2 regions of the Streptomyces sp. WI03-4A genome follow, and region 2 is predicted to be linked to the other one. Evidence: riboswitches for the same ligand, from Rfam matches in the RefSeq annotation. Region 2 holds a riboswitch; the other holds the start of a gene.

Region 1 (7,727 bases), on a different contig from region 2:
CTTGGCGTTGACCAGGTCCTTGATCTTTGCGATCACCTTCTCCGGGCCGACCGTGAACGGCAGCTCGGTGACGACCAGGCCCTTGCGGCGGGCGGTCACCGTGTCGATCGCGACCGTCGCGCGCATCTTGAAGGTGCCGCGGCCCGTCGCGTACGCGTCCCGGACGCCGTCCAGGCCGACGATCCGGCCGCCCGTGGGCAGGTCGGGGCCCGGGACGTGCTTCATCAGCGCGTCCAGGTCCGCGTTCGGGAACCTGATCAGGTGGCGGGCGGCCGCGATGACCTCGCGCAGGTTGTGCGGCGGCATGTTCGTCGCCATGCCGACCGCGATGCCGGAGGAGCCGTTGACCAGCAGGTTCGGAAAGGCGGCGGGCAGGGCCACCGGCTCCTGCTCCTGGCCGTCGTAGTTGGGCGCGAAGTCGACCGTGTCCTCTTCGATGGACTCGGTCATCAGGCTCGTCGCCTCGGCCATCCGGCACTCGGTGTACCGCATGGCGGCGGGCGGGTCGTCGTTGCCCAGCGAGCCGAAGTTGCCGTGGCCGTCGACCAGCGGGACGCGCATCGAGAACGGCTGGGCCATGCGGACCAGAGCGTCGTAGATCGACGCGTCGCCGTGCGGGTGCAGCTTGCCCATGACCTCGCCGACGACACGGGCGCACTTCACGTAGCCGCGCTCGGGGCGCAGGCCCATCTCGTTCATCTGGTAGACGATCCGGCGGTGCACCGGCTTCAGGCCGTCACGGGCGTCCGGCAGGGCGCGCGAGTAGATGACCGAGTACGCGTACTCGAGGTAGGAGCCACGCATCTCGTCCACGACGTCGATGTCGAGGATCCGCTCCTCGTACGCATCGTCGGGCGGCGGGGTCTTCGTGCTGCGGCGGGCCATCGCTGCCTGGCTCCTTCTGATCTTGTCGCTCGCCTACGGGGGCGACGCGCCCCTCCGACTCGCTCTTGCTGAAGCTCGCTGTTGCTGGAGCGTCTGACGGATCTGACGCCGACCATTGTGGACCGACGCACTGACAAGCCGTGCCACGACCCGGTGCACGCGCACCGGCCCGGCTCCGCCGGGCGTCCCGGTCCGGTGCCGGCGGGTCCCCGGGCGACGGTCCGACGCAGGCTACGCGATCCGCTGTGGGCGTACGTCCCACGGGAACTTCACCGAGGCCCCGCACGCTTTGCATACAGTGGCAGGAACGGCAGGAAGACCGCGGTTTCGACGACCGCCTCCGCTCGCGAAGGGACGTACATGCCCATGGGTCACACGACCACGGCCGAGGCAGGCTCCGGGGGCCTGACAGCGACCGAGCACCGGCTGGCCAACGGTCTGCGCGTGGTGCTCTCCGAGGACCACCTGACCCCGGTGGCGGCGGTCTGCCTCTGGTACGACGTCGGCTCCCGCCACGAAGTCAAGGGGCGTACCGGTCTGGCTCACCTCTTCGAGCACCTGATGTTCCAGGGGTCGGCGCAGGTGCACGGCAACGGCCACTTCGAGCTGGTGCAGGGCGCGGGCGGCTCGCTGAACGGCACCACCAGTTTCGAGCGCACCAACTACTTCGAGACGATGCCCGCCCACCAGCTGGAGCTCGCCCTCTGGCTGGAGGCCGACCGCATGGGCTCCCTGCTCGCCGCCCTGGACGACGAGTCCATGGAGAACCAGCGGGACGTCGTCAAGAACGAGCGCCGCCAGCGCTACGACAACGTGCCCTACGGCACCGCATTCGAGAAGCTGACCGCCCTCGCCTACCCGGAGGGCCACCCGTACCACCACACGCCGATCGGCTCGATGGCGGACCTGGACGCGGCCACCCTGGAGGACGCGCGCCGGTTCTTCCGCACCTACTACGCGCCCAACAACGCGGTGCTCTCCGTGGTCGGCGACATCGACCCGCAGCAGACCCTGGCCTGGGTGGAGAAGTACTTCGGGTCCATCGCCTCCCACGACGGCAAGCCCGAGCCCCGCGACGGCTCCCTGCCGCAGGTCATCGGCGAGCAGCTGCGCGAGGTCGTCGTGGAGGAGGTCCCGGCGCGCGCCCTGATGGCCGCCTACCGGCTCCCGCACGACGGCACCCGCGACGCGGACGCGGCCGACGTGGCGCTGACGATCCTGGGCGGTGGTGAGTCCTCCCGCCTGTACAACCGGCTCGTGCGCCGCGACCGTACGGCCGTCGCGGCCGGCTTCGGCCTGCTGCGCCTGGCCGGCGCGCCCTCGCTCGGCTGGCTGGACGTGAAGACCTCCGGCGACGTCGAGGTGCCGGTCATCGAGACCGCGATCGACGAGGAGCTGGCCCGCTTCGCCGAGGAGGGCCCCACGCCCGAGGAGATGGAGCGCGCCCAGGCCCAGCTGGAGCGCGAGTGGCTTGACCGGCTGGGCACCGTGGCCGGCCGCGCCGACGAACTGTGCCGCTACGCGGTCCTGTTCGGTGACCCGCAGCTCGCCCTCACCGCCGTCAAGCGCGTCCTTGAGGTGACTCCGGAGGAGGTCCAGGAGGTCGCCAAGGCCCGCCTGCGGCCCGACAACCGCGCGGTGCTCGTCTACGAGCCGAAGTCGCCCGAGACCGTCGAGGACGCCGACGTCCCCGAGGACCCGGAATCGGAGGCCACCGTAGAGGCCGGCAACGACAACGAGGAGACGGCCAAGTGACCGAGCTCGCCACCATGGACTTCCACCCCCAGCCGCAGCCGGGCGAGGCCAGGCCGTGGGCGTTCCCGGCCCCCGAGCGCGCCACGCTGGACAACGGCCTGACGGTGCTGCGCTGCCACCGCCCCGGCCAGCAGGTCATCGCCGTCGAGGTCATGCTCGACGCGCCCCTGGACGCCGAGCCGAGCGGCCTGGACGGCGTCGCCACGATCATGGCGCGGGCCTTCACCGAGGGCACCGACCAGCACTCGGCCGAGGAGTACGCCGCCGAGCTGGAGCGGGCAGGCGCCACGCTGGACGCGCACGCCGACCACCCCGGCGTCCGCATCAGCCTGGAGGTCCCGGCCTCCCGCCTGGCCAAGGGCCTCGGCCTGCTCGCCGACGCGCTGCGCGCGCCCGCCTTCGCCGAGAGCGAGGTCGAGCGGTTGGTCCGCAACCGCCTGGACGAGATCCCGCACGAGCTGGCCAACCCCTCCCGGCGGGCCGCGAAGGAGCTTTCCCGGCAGCTGTTCCCGGCGGCCTCGCGCATGTCGCGCCCGCGCCAGGGCACGGAGGACACGGTCGAGAAGATCGACGCGGCGGCCGTGCGCGCCTTCTACGACCGGCACGTCCGCCCCGCCACGACGACCGTGGTGGTGGTCGGTGACCTCACCGGCACCGACCTGGACGAGCTGCTCGGCGACACCCTCGGCGCCTGGACCGGTACCCCCGGGCAGCCGCGGCCCGTGCCGCCGGTGACCGCGGACGACACCGGGCGCGTCGTCATCGTCGACCGGCCCGGCGCCGTCCAGACGCAGCTCCTGATCGGCCGGATCGGCCCCGACCGGCACGACCGCGTGTGGGCCGCCCAGGTGCTCGGCACGTACTGCCTCGGCGGCACCCTCACCTCCCGCCTGGACCGCGTCCTGCGCGAGGAGAAGGGCTACACGTACGGCGTGCGGTCCTTCGGGCAGGTTCTTCGGTCCACGCCGGAGGGCACCGGTGCCGCCATGCTCGCCATCAGCGGCTCCGTGGACACGCCGAACACCGGTCCCGCGCTGGACGACCTGTGGAAGGTGCTGCGCACGCTCGCGGCGGAGGGACTGACGGACGCCGAGCGCGACGTCGCCGTGCAGAACCTCGTCGGGGTGGCACCGCTCAAGTACGAGACGGCGGCGGCCGTCGCGAGCACGCTCGCGGACCAGGTCGAGCAGCACCTGCCGGACGACTTCCAGGCGACGCTCTATCAGCAGCTCGCCGCCACCGGCACCGTTGAGGCCACGGCCGCGGTCATCAACGCCTTCCCGGTGGACCGCCTGGTGACCGTGCTCGTCGGTGACGCGGCCGAGATCAAGGCGCCCGTCGAGGCGCTCGGCATCGGCGAAGTCACCGTCGTCACCGCCGAGTAGCGGCGAGCGGCGGCGAAGCCGCGCCACGCGCGCGTGGGGCCCTGACGACCGACGGGTCGTCAGGGCCCTTGCCGCACCGGCTCCTGCCGAACCGCGGACCAGATGTCCGGATTGGGGCGGAGGGGGCCCGTCTGACCTGTGGGATGCGCTACAAAAACCCCGATCCGTTTGGGAATCGAAAGTCGCCCGCCGTAGCGTCTTCGGGGCTGTCCGTCAGGCACTGCGCCGCGTCCGCGGCACCGGGCAGTCATCGCCGAGTCCCCCCACGGCGCGAGCCAGGGGAGCCGGGGACCCAACGCAGTCCCTGGGGTGAATCGGACGCCCGCGCGTGAGCGAGGGGGTCCGTAGGAGACCTTCCTGCTCCGAACCCGTCAGCTAACCCGGTAGGCGAGAAGGAAGGAAAGGACCAGCCACTTCATGGCGTTCATGTGCGCCACCGGGAAGCACCGCAGGCCCGGCAGGGTCAAGCGCACCACGGCTCAGGCGGCCGGCATCGCCGCCCTCACCACCACCGGTGTCATCGGTACCCTCGCGGCCGGCCCGGCGTCGGCGGCGGAGAGCCCCGTCGAGCAGACCGGTCTCACCCCGGTGATCACCGTGAGCGACGACGTCGCCGCGCAGATCGACGAGCAGGCCGCCGCGCAGAAGCAGGCGGCCGACCAGAAGGCGGCCGAGGAGGCCGCGGCCAAGGCGGCCGCCGAGCGGGCCGCCAAGGAGCGCGCGGCCAAGGCACGCGCCGCCCGCGAGGCCGAGCGCAAGCGCCTGAACGCGTTCGTCGTCCCGATCGCCGGTTCGTACGTCTCCACGGGCTACCAGGCCAGCAGCTCGCTGTGGTCCTCCGGCTCCCACACCGGCATCGACTTCCACGCGGCCAGCGGCACGTCCGTCCACGCGGTCGGCTCCGGCACGGTCGTCTCCACCGGCTGGGGCGGCGCGTACGGCAACCAGATCGTGATCCGGATGGCCGACGGCATGTACACCCAGTACGGCCACCTGTCGTCCATCGGTGTCAGCGCGGGCCAGAAGGTCGTCCCGGGCCAGCAGATCGGCCTGTCCGGCGCCACCGGCAACGTCACCGGGCCGCACCTGCACTTCGAGGCCCGCACGACCCCCGACTACGGCTCGGACGTCGACCCGGTCGCCTACCTGCGCAAGCACGGCGTGAACGTCTGACGCCTCCCGCGCGCGGCGCCCCGTCGCACGGCATTCCGAAAGCCCCGGCTCACCCGCCGGGGCTTTCGCCGTTTTCCCGCCGCCCACCGCATCCGCTGTCCAAAAAATATCCATGGATTCCGGCCTGCCGTCGGAAATTCCGGCTCATTGCAATAGAGTCACGGAAAGGCGCGTCCCTCGTCGGCGTGTCACGGGGATCGAGGCGGAGGTCGGTCATGCGTATTCCGGCGCACTCGGTGTGCACGGCGATCCGGGACGACATCGTGGCCGGTGTCCACGAACGCGGCAGCCGCCTCACCGAAGAAGTCCTCGCCCGTCGCTACGGCGTCTCGCGCGTCCCCGTCCGCGAGGCCCTGCGCACCCTGGAGGCGGAGGGGTTCGTGGTGACCCGCAGGCATGCCGGTGCCTGCGTGGCCGAGCCGACCGAGCAGGAGGCCGCCGACCTGCTGGAGATGCGCCTGCTGCTGGAGCCGCTCGGCGCGGCCCGGGCCGCCCAGCGGCGCACCGAGGCCCATCTGAAGGTGCTGCGTGGCCTGGTCCGGCTCGGCCAGGAGCGGGCCAGGCGGGGAACCAGCGAGGACCTGCGCTCGCTCGGCGGCTGGTTCCACGAGACGCTGGCGCAGGCCGCGGGCAGCCACGCGCTGACCGCGACGCTGACCCAGCTCCGGCACAAGATCGCCTGGATGTACGTGGTCGAGGCGTCGCCCCACCCGGAGGAGACCTGGGCCGAGCACGGCGCCATCGTGGACGCCGTCGCCCGCGGTGACGGCGAGCGCGCGCGGGCGGTCACGGCCCTGCACACCGAGCGCGCGACGCCCGCCCACCGGCTGCGGCTCGCCCCGGGCGCCCCCCGCGCGGAGCGTGTGAGGAACTCGCAACATGCCGTAAACACACCGAGCCTGCGGTATTAACACGGGCGCCGTATACAAAGAAGGGGATATTCCGTGAGCGGTATCGGCGTCGCCCTTTCGATGGCACGCCGTGAATTCACCGCCGCTCTCCATACCGCTGCACTCTTCATGTCGCGCGGCAATTCGACAAACGCGAAAGCCGCGTCGCCCGCACGGGACGACGCGGCTTTCGCCGGATACGGCTCAGACGGTCTCGGGAAGTTCCTCGAGGCCCTCGGCGACCAGCTTCGCCAGCCGGTCGAGGGCGACGTCCGCGCCCTCGGCGTCGGAGGCGAGGACGATCTCCTCGCCGCCCTGGGCGCCCAGACCCAGGACAGCCAGCATGGAGGCCGCGTTGACGGGGTTGCCCCCGGCCTTGGCGATCGTCACCGGGACGCCTGTGGCCGTGGCGGCTCGGACGAAGATGGAAGCGGGGCGGGCGTGGAGGCCCTCGGCCCAGCCGACGTTGACGCGGCGCTCAGCCATGTGTTGCTGCCCTTCACTGTCTCAGGGTTGTCTAGACCAGTTTCCCATATCGCGAAGCGTGCCCGGAGCGGTCCTGCGTCCCGCTCCGGTGTGTCGCCGGACCGCGGCCTCGGTCCGGCCGGCCGTCCTCCACAGACTGCCTCGCGCCGCTGTCGGACGCGAGCCGTACTCTGGGGCCCATGCAGAGCCCGGCGGACCGGCAGGACCGGCACGAGTACCCCGCCCACTGGGAGGCGGACGTAGTGCTGCGCGACGGGGGCACCGCGCGCATCCGGCCCATCACCATCGACGACGCCGACCGCCTGGTCAGCTTCTACGAGCAGGTCTCGGACGAGTCGAAGTACTACCGCTTCTTCGCGCCCTACCCGCGGCTGTCCGCCAAGGACGTCCACCGCTTCACCCACCACGACTTCGTGGACCGGGTGGGACTCGCGGCCACCATCGGCGGCGAGTTCATCGCCACCGTACGCTACGACCGCATCAACGCGAACGGCATGCCCGCCTCCTCGCCCGCCGACGAGGCCGAGGTCGCCTTCCTGGTCCAGGACGCCCACCAGGGCCGCGGCGTCGCCTCCGCCCTCCTGGAGCACATCGCGGCCGTCGCGCGCGAGCGCGGCATCCGCCGCTTCGCCGCCGAGGTGCTGCCCGCCAACACCAAGATGATCAAGGTGTTCACGGACGCCGGCTACACCCAGAAGCGCAGCTTCGAGGACGGCGTCGTACGCCTGGAGTTCGACCTCGAACCCACCGACCGCTCGGTCGCCGTGCAGCGCGCGCGGGAGCAGCGCGCCGAGGCACGCTCGGTACGGCGGCTGCTGGCCCCCGGCTCGGTGGCGGTCGTCGGCGTCGGCCGCGCGCCCGGGGGAGTGGGCCGCAGCGTCCTCGGCAACATCCGGGACGCCGGGCACCCCGGCCGTCTCTACGCCGTGAACAAGGCGTTCCCCGAGGACCTGGAGGAGGTCGACGGCGTACCCGCCCGCCGCTCGGTGCGGGACATCGACGGCCCGGTGGACCTCGCCGTCGTCGCCGTCCCCGCCGACCAGGTGCCCACCGTGGTCGCCGAGTGCGGCGAACACGGCGTCCAGGGGCTGGTGGTGCTCTCCGCCGGGTACGCGGAGAGCGGGCCCGAGGGGCGGGAGCGCCAGCGGGCCCT
Region 2 (7,727 bases):
CTCGGAGGCGTAGAAGTCGACGTAGTCGGCGACCTCGAAGGGCAGGTGCAGCGTCACCTCCGACAGGTGGTGGAACAGCGGTTCGATCGTCGTCCGGTGCGAGGGCACCGTGACCCAGGCCGTCAGCGCCCGCCGCACGTCCGACCAGGCGGTGCGCCCGGCGGCCAGGAGGGGGGTGAGGGTGGGCTGCGCGAGCAGGGAGACGTAGGGCGAGCCGAGGGCGGCGGCCGCGGCGCCCGCGTCGAGGACGTGCTCACCGAGCCGGACGCCGACCCTCCGTTCCGTGCTGCCGGAGGGCGAGAACACGCCATAGGGAAGGTTGTGCGGACCGAAGGGGTCGCCCTCGGGGACGTCGAAGGGGGGCATGGGGTGCTGCCTCACTCTCATCCGCGCCATGCATGGCGATGCGTTCCATATGGTCGGGCCACACGTTACGGCCGAGGCACGGGTCTTGGGCAGTGCCACCCCTCTCGTGGCGCCGACCTCGAATGGTTGCTCGATTGATGTCTAAAGAGTTCGCAATGTCCGGATAGGTCTTGTCGGAGTGGGCAATTCCGGCTTAGCGTCCTTTGGGGGACACGGACGGGGTGGGTCCGTTCCGTAGGGGGGACACGTGGGGGGACCCGTGGCCGGAAACACCGTCAGCGTGCCGTGCGAGGCCGACCGTGACGTACCAGGACTGATCGTCAAGTTCGGTGACTACCCGCTGCACCACGGCGGGGTCGGCGCGATCCGCAGTCTGGGTCGGCTGGGTGTGCCCATGTACGCCATCACCGAGGACCCGTACACACCGGCGGCGTCCTCCCGCTATCTCACCCGCGCGTTCGTCTGGCCCACGACCGGGGCCGAGGAACCGGGGCACCTGGTCGAGGGCTTGTTGCGCATCGGCCGCCGGATCGGCCGCCCGGCCGTCCTGATCCCGACGGACGAGGAGGCCGCCGTCCTGATCGCCGAGCACCAGGACGACCTGGCCGGTCCCTTCCTCTTCCCGCGCGTCGACCCCGCGCTGCCGCGCCGGCTGGCCAGCAAGCAGGGCCTGCACGAACTGTGCGTGGAACACGGCGTCGCGAGCCCGTCGGCCGCGTTCCCCGAGTCCTACGAGGAGATCGCCGCCTTCGCCGACGAGGCCCGCTTCCCGGTGGTGGCCAAGAACCGAGAGGCGTTCGTGCGGCGCAGACGGCCCGCCGTCAACGGCACGACGCGGATCGCCACCCGCGAGGGACTGCTCACCCTGGCCCGCGACTGGGGCGAGCGCCCGGGGGTGATCCTCCAGGAGTACCTGCCGAGGGAGGAGGCCGAGGACTGGATCGTGCACGCCTGCTTCGACGCCGACTCCGCCCCGCTCGCCCTCTTCACCGGCGTCAAGGTGCGCTCCTGGCCCCCGCACGCGGGCATGACGGCGAACGCCTACGTCGTCGACAACCCGGAACTCGCCGACCTCGCCGCACGTTTCATCAAACAGATCGGCTTCAGCGGGATCATCGACCTGGACCTGCGCTTCGACCGGCGCGACGGGCAGTACAAACTCCTCGACTTCAACCCCCGCGTGGGCGCCCAGTTCCGGCTCTTCGAGAACGAGTCGGGCGTGGACGTCGTCCGCGCGATGCATCTGCACCTGACCGGCCGCCCTGTTCCGGAGGGGGAGCAGCGGGCCGGCCACCGCTACGTCGTGGAGAACATCGACCTGCCCGCCCTGCTCGCGTACCGCCGCAGCGGCTACACGACGCCGCACGCACCGGCGAGGGCGAGCGGCACGGAGCTGGCCTGGTTCGCGGGTGATGACCCGCTGCCGTTCCTCACGATGCTCGCCCGCTTCGTGCGCCCGGGCGCGAAGCACCTCTACCAGCTGTGGCGGACCAGCCGCCGCGGCGGCAGCACCATCACCACCACGAAGTAGGCAAGGCCACGAAGGTGGCGCACCGTGTCTCTGGGGAGGGACTTCGTGATTCGACCGGTTGCAGTCATCGGGGCCGGGCCGTTCGGCCTGTCCACCGCCGCCCATCTGCGGGCCCGCGGTATCCCCGTCCGCGTCTTCGGCGACCTCATGGTCAGCTGGCGCGACCACATGCCCGCGGGCATGCTCCTGAAGTCGACGCCCGCCGCCTCCAGCCTCGACTGCCCGCAGGCGGGCCACACCCTCGCCGACTACTGCGACGCGGCGGGCATCCGCCGGCTGGTGACCGACGAGGACATCATCCCCGTGGAGACCTTCATCGCCTACGGGGAGTGGTTCCAGCAGAAGCTGCTGCCCGGCCTGGAGCGGGTCCGGGTCGTCTCCGTCGACCGTGACAGCAGCGGCGGGTTCGCGCTCAAGCTGGACTCGGGCGAGACGTTCACCGCGCGCGCGGTCGTCGTCGCCACCGGCCTGTCCGGTCTCGACCACCTCCCGGCCGAGCTGGCGGGAGCCGCGGCCGACGGACCGGCGCCGACGGCCCCGGTCTCCCACAGCTCCCAGCACCACGACCTCACCCGGTTCGCCGGCAAGGAGCTGATCGTCGTCGGCGCCGGCCAGTCCGCCCTGGAGACGGCGGTGCTCGCGGCCGAGGCGGGCGCCCGGGTGCGCGTGGTCTCGCGCGGCCGCGGCCGGGTGGCCTTCGGCGCACCGCCCTGGCGCCAGCCGGGGCTGCGCCCCGAGTCGCCGTTCGGCCGGGCCTGGTCCCTGTGGGCGCTCAGCTACTACCCCCACCCCTACCGCTTCCTGCCCGACCGCACCCGCCACTACCTGGTCCGCAGAGTCCTCGGCCCGCTCGGCGCCTGGTGGCTGCGCGACCGCTTCGAGGGCAGGGTGCAGGTCCAGGAGGTGGACCGGGTGCTGGCCGCCGAGGCGCAGGACGGCAGTCCCGTCCTGACCGTCCGCACCCACGCGGGCGGCACCGAGCGGCTCTGCGCCGACCACGTCATCGCGGCCACCGGCTACCGCGTGGACATCGCGGCGATGGACTTCCTCGGCCACGGACTGCGCACCCGGCTCGCCGTCAGCCGGGGCACGCCCAGGCTGGGCGCCGGTTACGTCTCCTCCGTCCCCGGCCTCTACTTCACCGGCCTTCCCGCGGCCTCCTCGTACGGTCCGGTGATGCGCTTCGTGTGCGGCACCGAGTTCGCCTCGCCCCGGCTGGCCGGGCATCTGGCGGCCGCCCACGGCTGAGTCCGGGGGCGCCTCCTGCGGCTCCCCGGCCGCTGCCGCCCGCCGCCCTGTGGCGGTGCGCGGCAGCGGCCGGGCGGGCGCGGAGGGCAGGGCCATCGGGCAGGCGGCGGGCACCACTTGGGCCGGTCAGCACACAAGTCCGGCCGCAGCGCGGTGAGTCGGCGGGGCGCCGGATCCGTATTCTCTGATCATGGCCGTACCCCCCGCATACGCACTGATCGCCACCGACCTGGACGGGACGCTGCTGCGTGCTGACGACACCGTCTCCGACCGGTCGCTGGCCGCGCTCGAACGGGTGGCGCGGGCCGGCGCCCGGCACCTGGTGGTGACGGGCCGGCCGGCCCCCCGGGTACGGCCCCTGCTGGACACGCTCGGCTGCACGGGGCTCGCGGTGTGCGGGCAGGGCGCGCAGGTGTACGACGCCGGGGCGGACCGCATGCTGTGGTCGGTCCGGCTGGACCGGGAGCTGGCCGAGACCGCGCTCGGCAAGATCGAGGCCGAGGTGGGGCAGGTCTACGCGGCCGTCGACCAGGACGGCGTGGACGGGCTCACCCTGATCGAACCGGGGTACCTGATGCCGCACCCGACCCTGCCCGCGGTGCGGGTGGGCCGGCGCGACGACCTGTGGCGTGAGCCCATCAGCAAGGTGCTGCTGCGCCACCAGACGCTGTCCGACGACGCGTTGGCGTCGATCGCGCGGTCGGCGGTGGGCTCGCTCGCCACGGTCACGATGTCGGGGCCGGGGACGGTGGAGCTCCAGCCGTGCGGTGTGACCAAGGCGACGGGTCTTGCGCTGGCCGCGGACCGCCTGGGCCTCGCCGCCGACCGGGCCCTCGCCTTCGGCGACATGCCCAACGACATCCCCATGTTCGACTGGGCCGGGCGGGGGGTGGCCATGGCCAACGCCCATCCCGAGCTGAAGGCCGTGGCGGACGAGGTCACCACGTCGAACGAGGACGACGGCATCGCCGTCGTCCTCGAAAGACTGTTCCCGGCCGGCTGACCGGGACCTCAGTGGTGATCAGTCACCGGTGCCCGTCAGTAGGCGCCGAAGACGTTGTCGATCGACCCGTAGCGCTTGGCCGCGTAGTTGCAGGCGGCCGTGATGTTGGCGACCGGGTCGTAGATGTTGAAGGACGTTCCGGCCACGTGGTACGCGTTGAACGTCGGGTCGATGACCTGGAGCAGGCCCTTGGACGGGATGCCCGCGGCGGCGTTGGAGTCCCACAGGTTGATGGCGTTCGGGTTGCCGGACGACTCACGGATCACGTTGCGGTAGATGCCGTTGTAGGTACCCGGGATGGCCTTCTCCTTCATGATCGCGAGGGACTCGCGGATCCAGCCGTCGAGGTTGTTGGGGTACCCGGCCGGCGTGGTGGAGACGGTCGTGGCGGCGGGAGTGGCGGCGGAGGCGGCGGTGGCGCCGATGAGGGGGAGCGCGAGAACGGCGGCACCGGTACCGGCGACGGCGAGCGTGCGGAAGAGACGGTTGGTACGGCGCTGGGCGGCAGCGGGCATGGCGAAGATCCTCTCCGTCGCCTGCGAGGTGAGCTGTCGGGTTCGGGCGGGGAGGTGCCCGGCCGTGCCCCTGGGGGGAGGCACGACTTCACCCCTAGCCGTCCCGGCGCGACATGTGCCGTCCGGTCCGGCGACTTACCTGGGTCCCCCGCTCCTGCCCTACGAATGAGTCCGTCGATGGGTGATGTCAGACGCGGCAGGATTCGGCGTTCGTCTGACAGGCCCGGAAGCTATGCGAGAGCACATGTCCGGAACAAGCGTCGGATTCACATAAAGCGCTAGTTGACCTTGATCTGTGCCATTTGGGGTGCTTGATCCTTTGCGGTTGCCAACCCTCAACTGGCCGCTGCGGCAAGGGCGGACCGGTGGTGGCGCGATCGTTCGGGTGAGGTGGCCTACGTGACCCAACTCACGAAATGGCAAAGCGTACCAAATCAGACATGGGGGATTCGGGATATCTGCTGGTCATGGCACGAAAGAAGTAATCCTCCCTCCATATGGTTCGCGACAAAATGGACTAAGAGGTGTTAAGTCCGTGGATGTCAGTTCTTATCGGATGATCGAAAACATACCGGCCGTGATCCGATACCGCCCGGGCTGGACCGGTGGGCGCTATCGGTGATCGAAACAGGACCGGATACGCTGACTTGAGTGATGGCAGCGACCTATCGACAAACCGTGTAATCGCGCAGCAGACACCAGCAGACAGGAGACCCCTCGTGACCGTCGTCGGGCCGTTCGGGCTGAGCGTGCGGGACCAGGCTCTGGAAGCCGATGTCCAGGCCGGATTGGCGGCTGTCGAGGAAGGCTTGCTCGAAGCCACCAAGAGCGAGGTCCCGTTCATCACGGAGGCCGCGCAGCACCTTGTCAGGGCCGGCGGGAAGCGGTTCCGGCCGCTGCTCGTGATGCTCGCGGCGCAGTTCGGTGACCGGCACGCGCCCGGCATCGTGCCGTCGGCCGTGGTCGTGGAGCTCACCCACCTGGCGACGCTGTACCACGACGACGTCATGGACGAGGCGGCCGTGCGCCGCGGCGTGGACAGCGCCAACACGCGCTGGGGCAACTCCGTCGCGGTCCTGACCGGCGACTTCCTGTTCGCCCGCGCCTCCCAGATCCTCGCCGACCTCGGCCCCGAGGCGGTCCGGGTGCAGGCTCTCGCGTTCGAGCGGCTGGTCACGGGCCAGATCCTGGAGACGGCGGGCCCCTCGGACGGCCGCGACCCGGTCGAGCACTACCTGGACGTGCTGGGCGGCAAGACGGGCTCGCTGGTCGCGGTCTCCTGCCGGTTCGGCGCGATGATGTCCGGCGCCGACGAGACGGTCGTCGACGTGCTCACCCAGTACGGCGAGCGGCTCGGTGTCGCCTTCCAGCTCGCGGACGACGTCCTGGACATCGCCTCCGACTCCCACGAGTCCGGCAAGACGCCCGGGACCGACCTGCGCGAGGGCATCCCGACGCTGCCCGTGCTCCGGCTGCGCGAGCGCGCCGCCCGGCTGGGTCTGCCCGAGGACGCCGCGCTCTGCGAGCTGCTGGACTCCGACCTCAGCGACGACGCCCGGCACGCCGAGGCGCTCGCCGCGCTCCGCGCGCACCCCGCGCTCGAACAGGCCCGCCGGGACACCGTCCGGTACGCGGAGGAGGCGCGCGCCGCGCTGGCCCCGCTGCGGGAGTGCGACGCCAAGGCGGCCCTCCTGGAGCTGTGCGACGCGGTCGTGCACCGGGCCGGCTGAGCCCCCGTACCCGCCGCGAGGGCGGTGTCTCCGGCTCGACCCCTACGGGTCGGCGGGGGCACCGCCCTCGCGTGTCATACCGCAGGCGTACACGAGTTGGCTCCGTGGTCTGACGATTCCTCACGGCCGATTTGGTCAGATGGAAACCACGGAAATCACCACTCCTCACCGATTCGGGTGAGAATGGCGGCTCAGGTGGACCAGCGCGTGGACAGCCGCCGCCGACGACGGAGGTAAGGCACTGATGGCACCGTACGAATCCGACGACACGACGGGCACCGCGCAGGACGAGGACCTGCGCACCGGGCGCCGCAAGGCCGCCCGGTACGTGGTCCCGGTCGCGGTGGTGGGGGTGGCGGCGGCCACGATCGGGCTGGTCCCGGCGCTCGCCGACTCCGGTGACCCCGACCTGCCGAAGATCACCGCCCAGCAGCTCATCGACAAGATCGCCAAGTCGGACGTGCAGCGGCTGTCCGGCACCGTGAAGATCACCACCGACCTCGGCCTGCCGAACCTCGGCGGCCTGGAGAGCAGCCTGACGTCCGGCGCGGCCGGAGGCGGCGACGGCTCCTCCGCCGACCCCAGGGCCAAGCTCACCGAACTGGTCTCCGGCACGCACACGCTGCGGGTCGCGGCAGACGGCCCGGACCGGCAGAAGCTGTCGCTGCTGGAGAGCGGCGCCGAGTACAGCCTCATCCACGACGGCAAGGACGTCTGGGGCTACGACAGCAAGAGCAACGAGGTCTACCACGGCACCGCCGCCGAAGCCGGCAAGGAGCACCGGACCGAGCGGCCGGCCACGCCGAAGGACTTCGCCGACGAAGCCCTGAAGTCGGTCGACGACACCACGTCTGTGACCGTCGACGGCACCGCGCACGTCGCCGGACGCGACGCCTACAAGCTGCTGATCAAGCCCAAGCAGTCCGGCACCACCGTCGGCGCGATCAGCATCGCGGTGGACGCCGAGACGGGCCAGCCGCTGAAGTTCACCCTGACCCCGAGGAGCGGCGGCGCCGCCGTGCTCGACGCGGGCTTCACCCAGGTCTCCTTCGACCGGCCGGCCGCCTCCACCTTCGACTTCACCCCGCCCAAGGGTGCGAAGGTCACCGAGGGCAAGGCCGGGGACAAGGCCGGGCACGGGGAGTTCGGCGAGTTCGGCCACGGCAAGCGGACCGACGGCAAGCCCGACCTCGCGGGGGCCGGCCAGGGCTTCGGCAAGGGCATGGAGGGCGCCACCGTCCTCGGCACGGGCTGGACGTCCATCGCCACCTTCGACACCGGCGCCAAGGGCGGCCTGCCGACCGGCTCCTCCGACGGCGCCCTCGGCGGCTTCC

Evidence for each region. A riboswitch is a leader RNA that binds a small molecule or an ion and turns the genes downstream of it on or off. The one in region 2 is predicted to bind cyclic di-AMP.
Region 1: linked by a shared signal. The riboswitch ahead of PV343_RS05910 (M23 family metallopeptidase) and the one ahead of PV343_RS15555 (transglycosylase SLT domain-containing protein) in region 2 are both predicted to bind cyclic di-AMP.

Annotation. Positions count from the first base shown of each region.
Region 1 is NZ_JARAUO010000003.1:231,137-238,863, reverse strand. Features, by position in the region: gene PV343_RS05925 (DNA topoisomerase (ATP-hydrolyzing) subunit A) at 1-885, opposite strand, end outside; gene PV343_RS05920 (M16 family metallopeptidase) at 1,246-2,640, shown strand; gene PV343_RS05915 (M16 family metallopeptidase) at 2,637-4,025, shown strand; cyclic di-AMP (ydaO/yuaA leader) riboswitch at 4,267-4,429, shown strand; gene PV343_RS05910 (M23 family metallopeptidase) at 4,443-5,198, shown strand; gene PV343_RS05905 (GntR family transcriptional regulator) at 5,414-6,109, shown strand; gene PV343_RS05900 (HPr family phosphocarrier protein) at 6,293-6,574, opposite strand; gene PV343_RS05895 (GNAT family N-acetyltransferase) at 6,754-7,727, shown strand, end outside.
Region 2 is NZ_JARAUO010000012.1:99,161-106,887, forward strand. Features, by position in the region: gene fahA (fumarylacetoacetase) at 1-366, opposite strand, end outside; gene PV343_RS15540 (ATP-grasp domain-containing protein) at 647-1,897, shown strand; gene PV343_RS15545 (FAD-dependent oxidoreductase) at 1,943-3,145, shown strand; gene PV343_RS15550 (HAD family hydrolase) at 3,336-4,148, shown strand; gene PV343_RS15555 (transglycosylase SLT domain-containing protein) at 4,184-4,663, opposite strand; cyclic di-AMP (ydaO/yuaA leader) riboswitch at 4,669-4,882, opposite strand; gene PV343_RS15560 (polyprenyl synthetase family protein) at 5,383-6,393, shown strand; gene PV343_RS15565 (DUF2092 domain-containing protein) at 6,638-7,727, shown strand, end outside.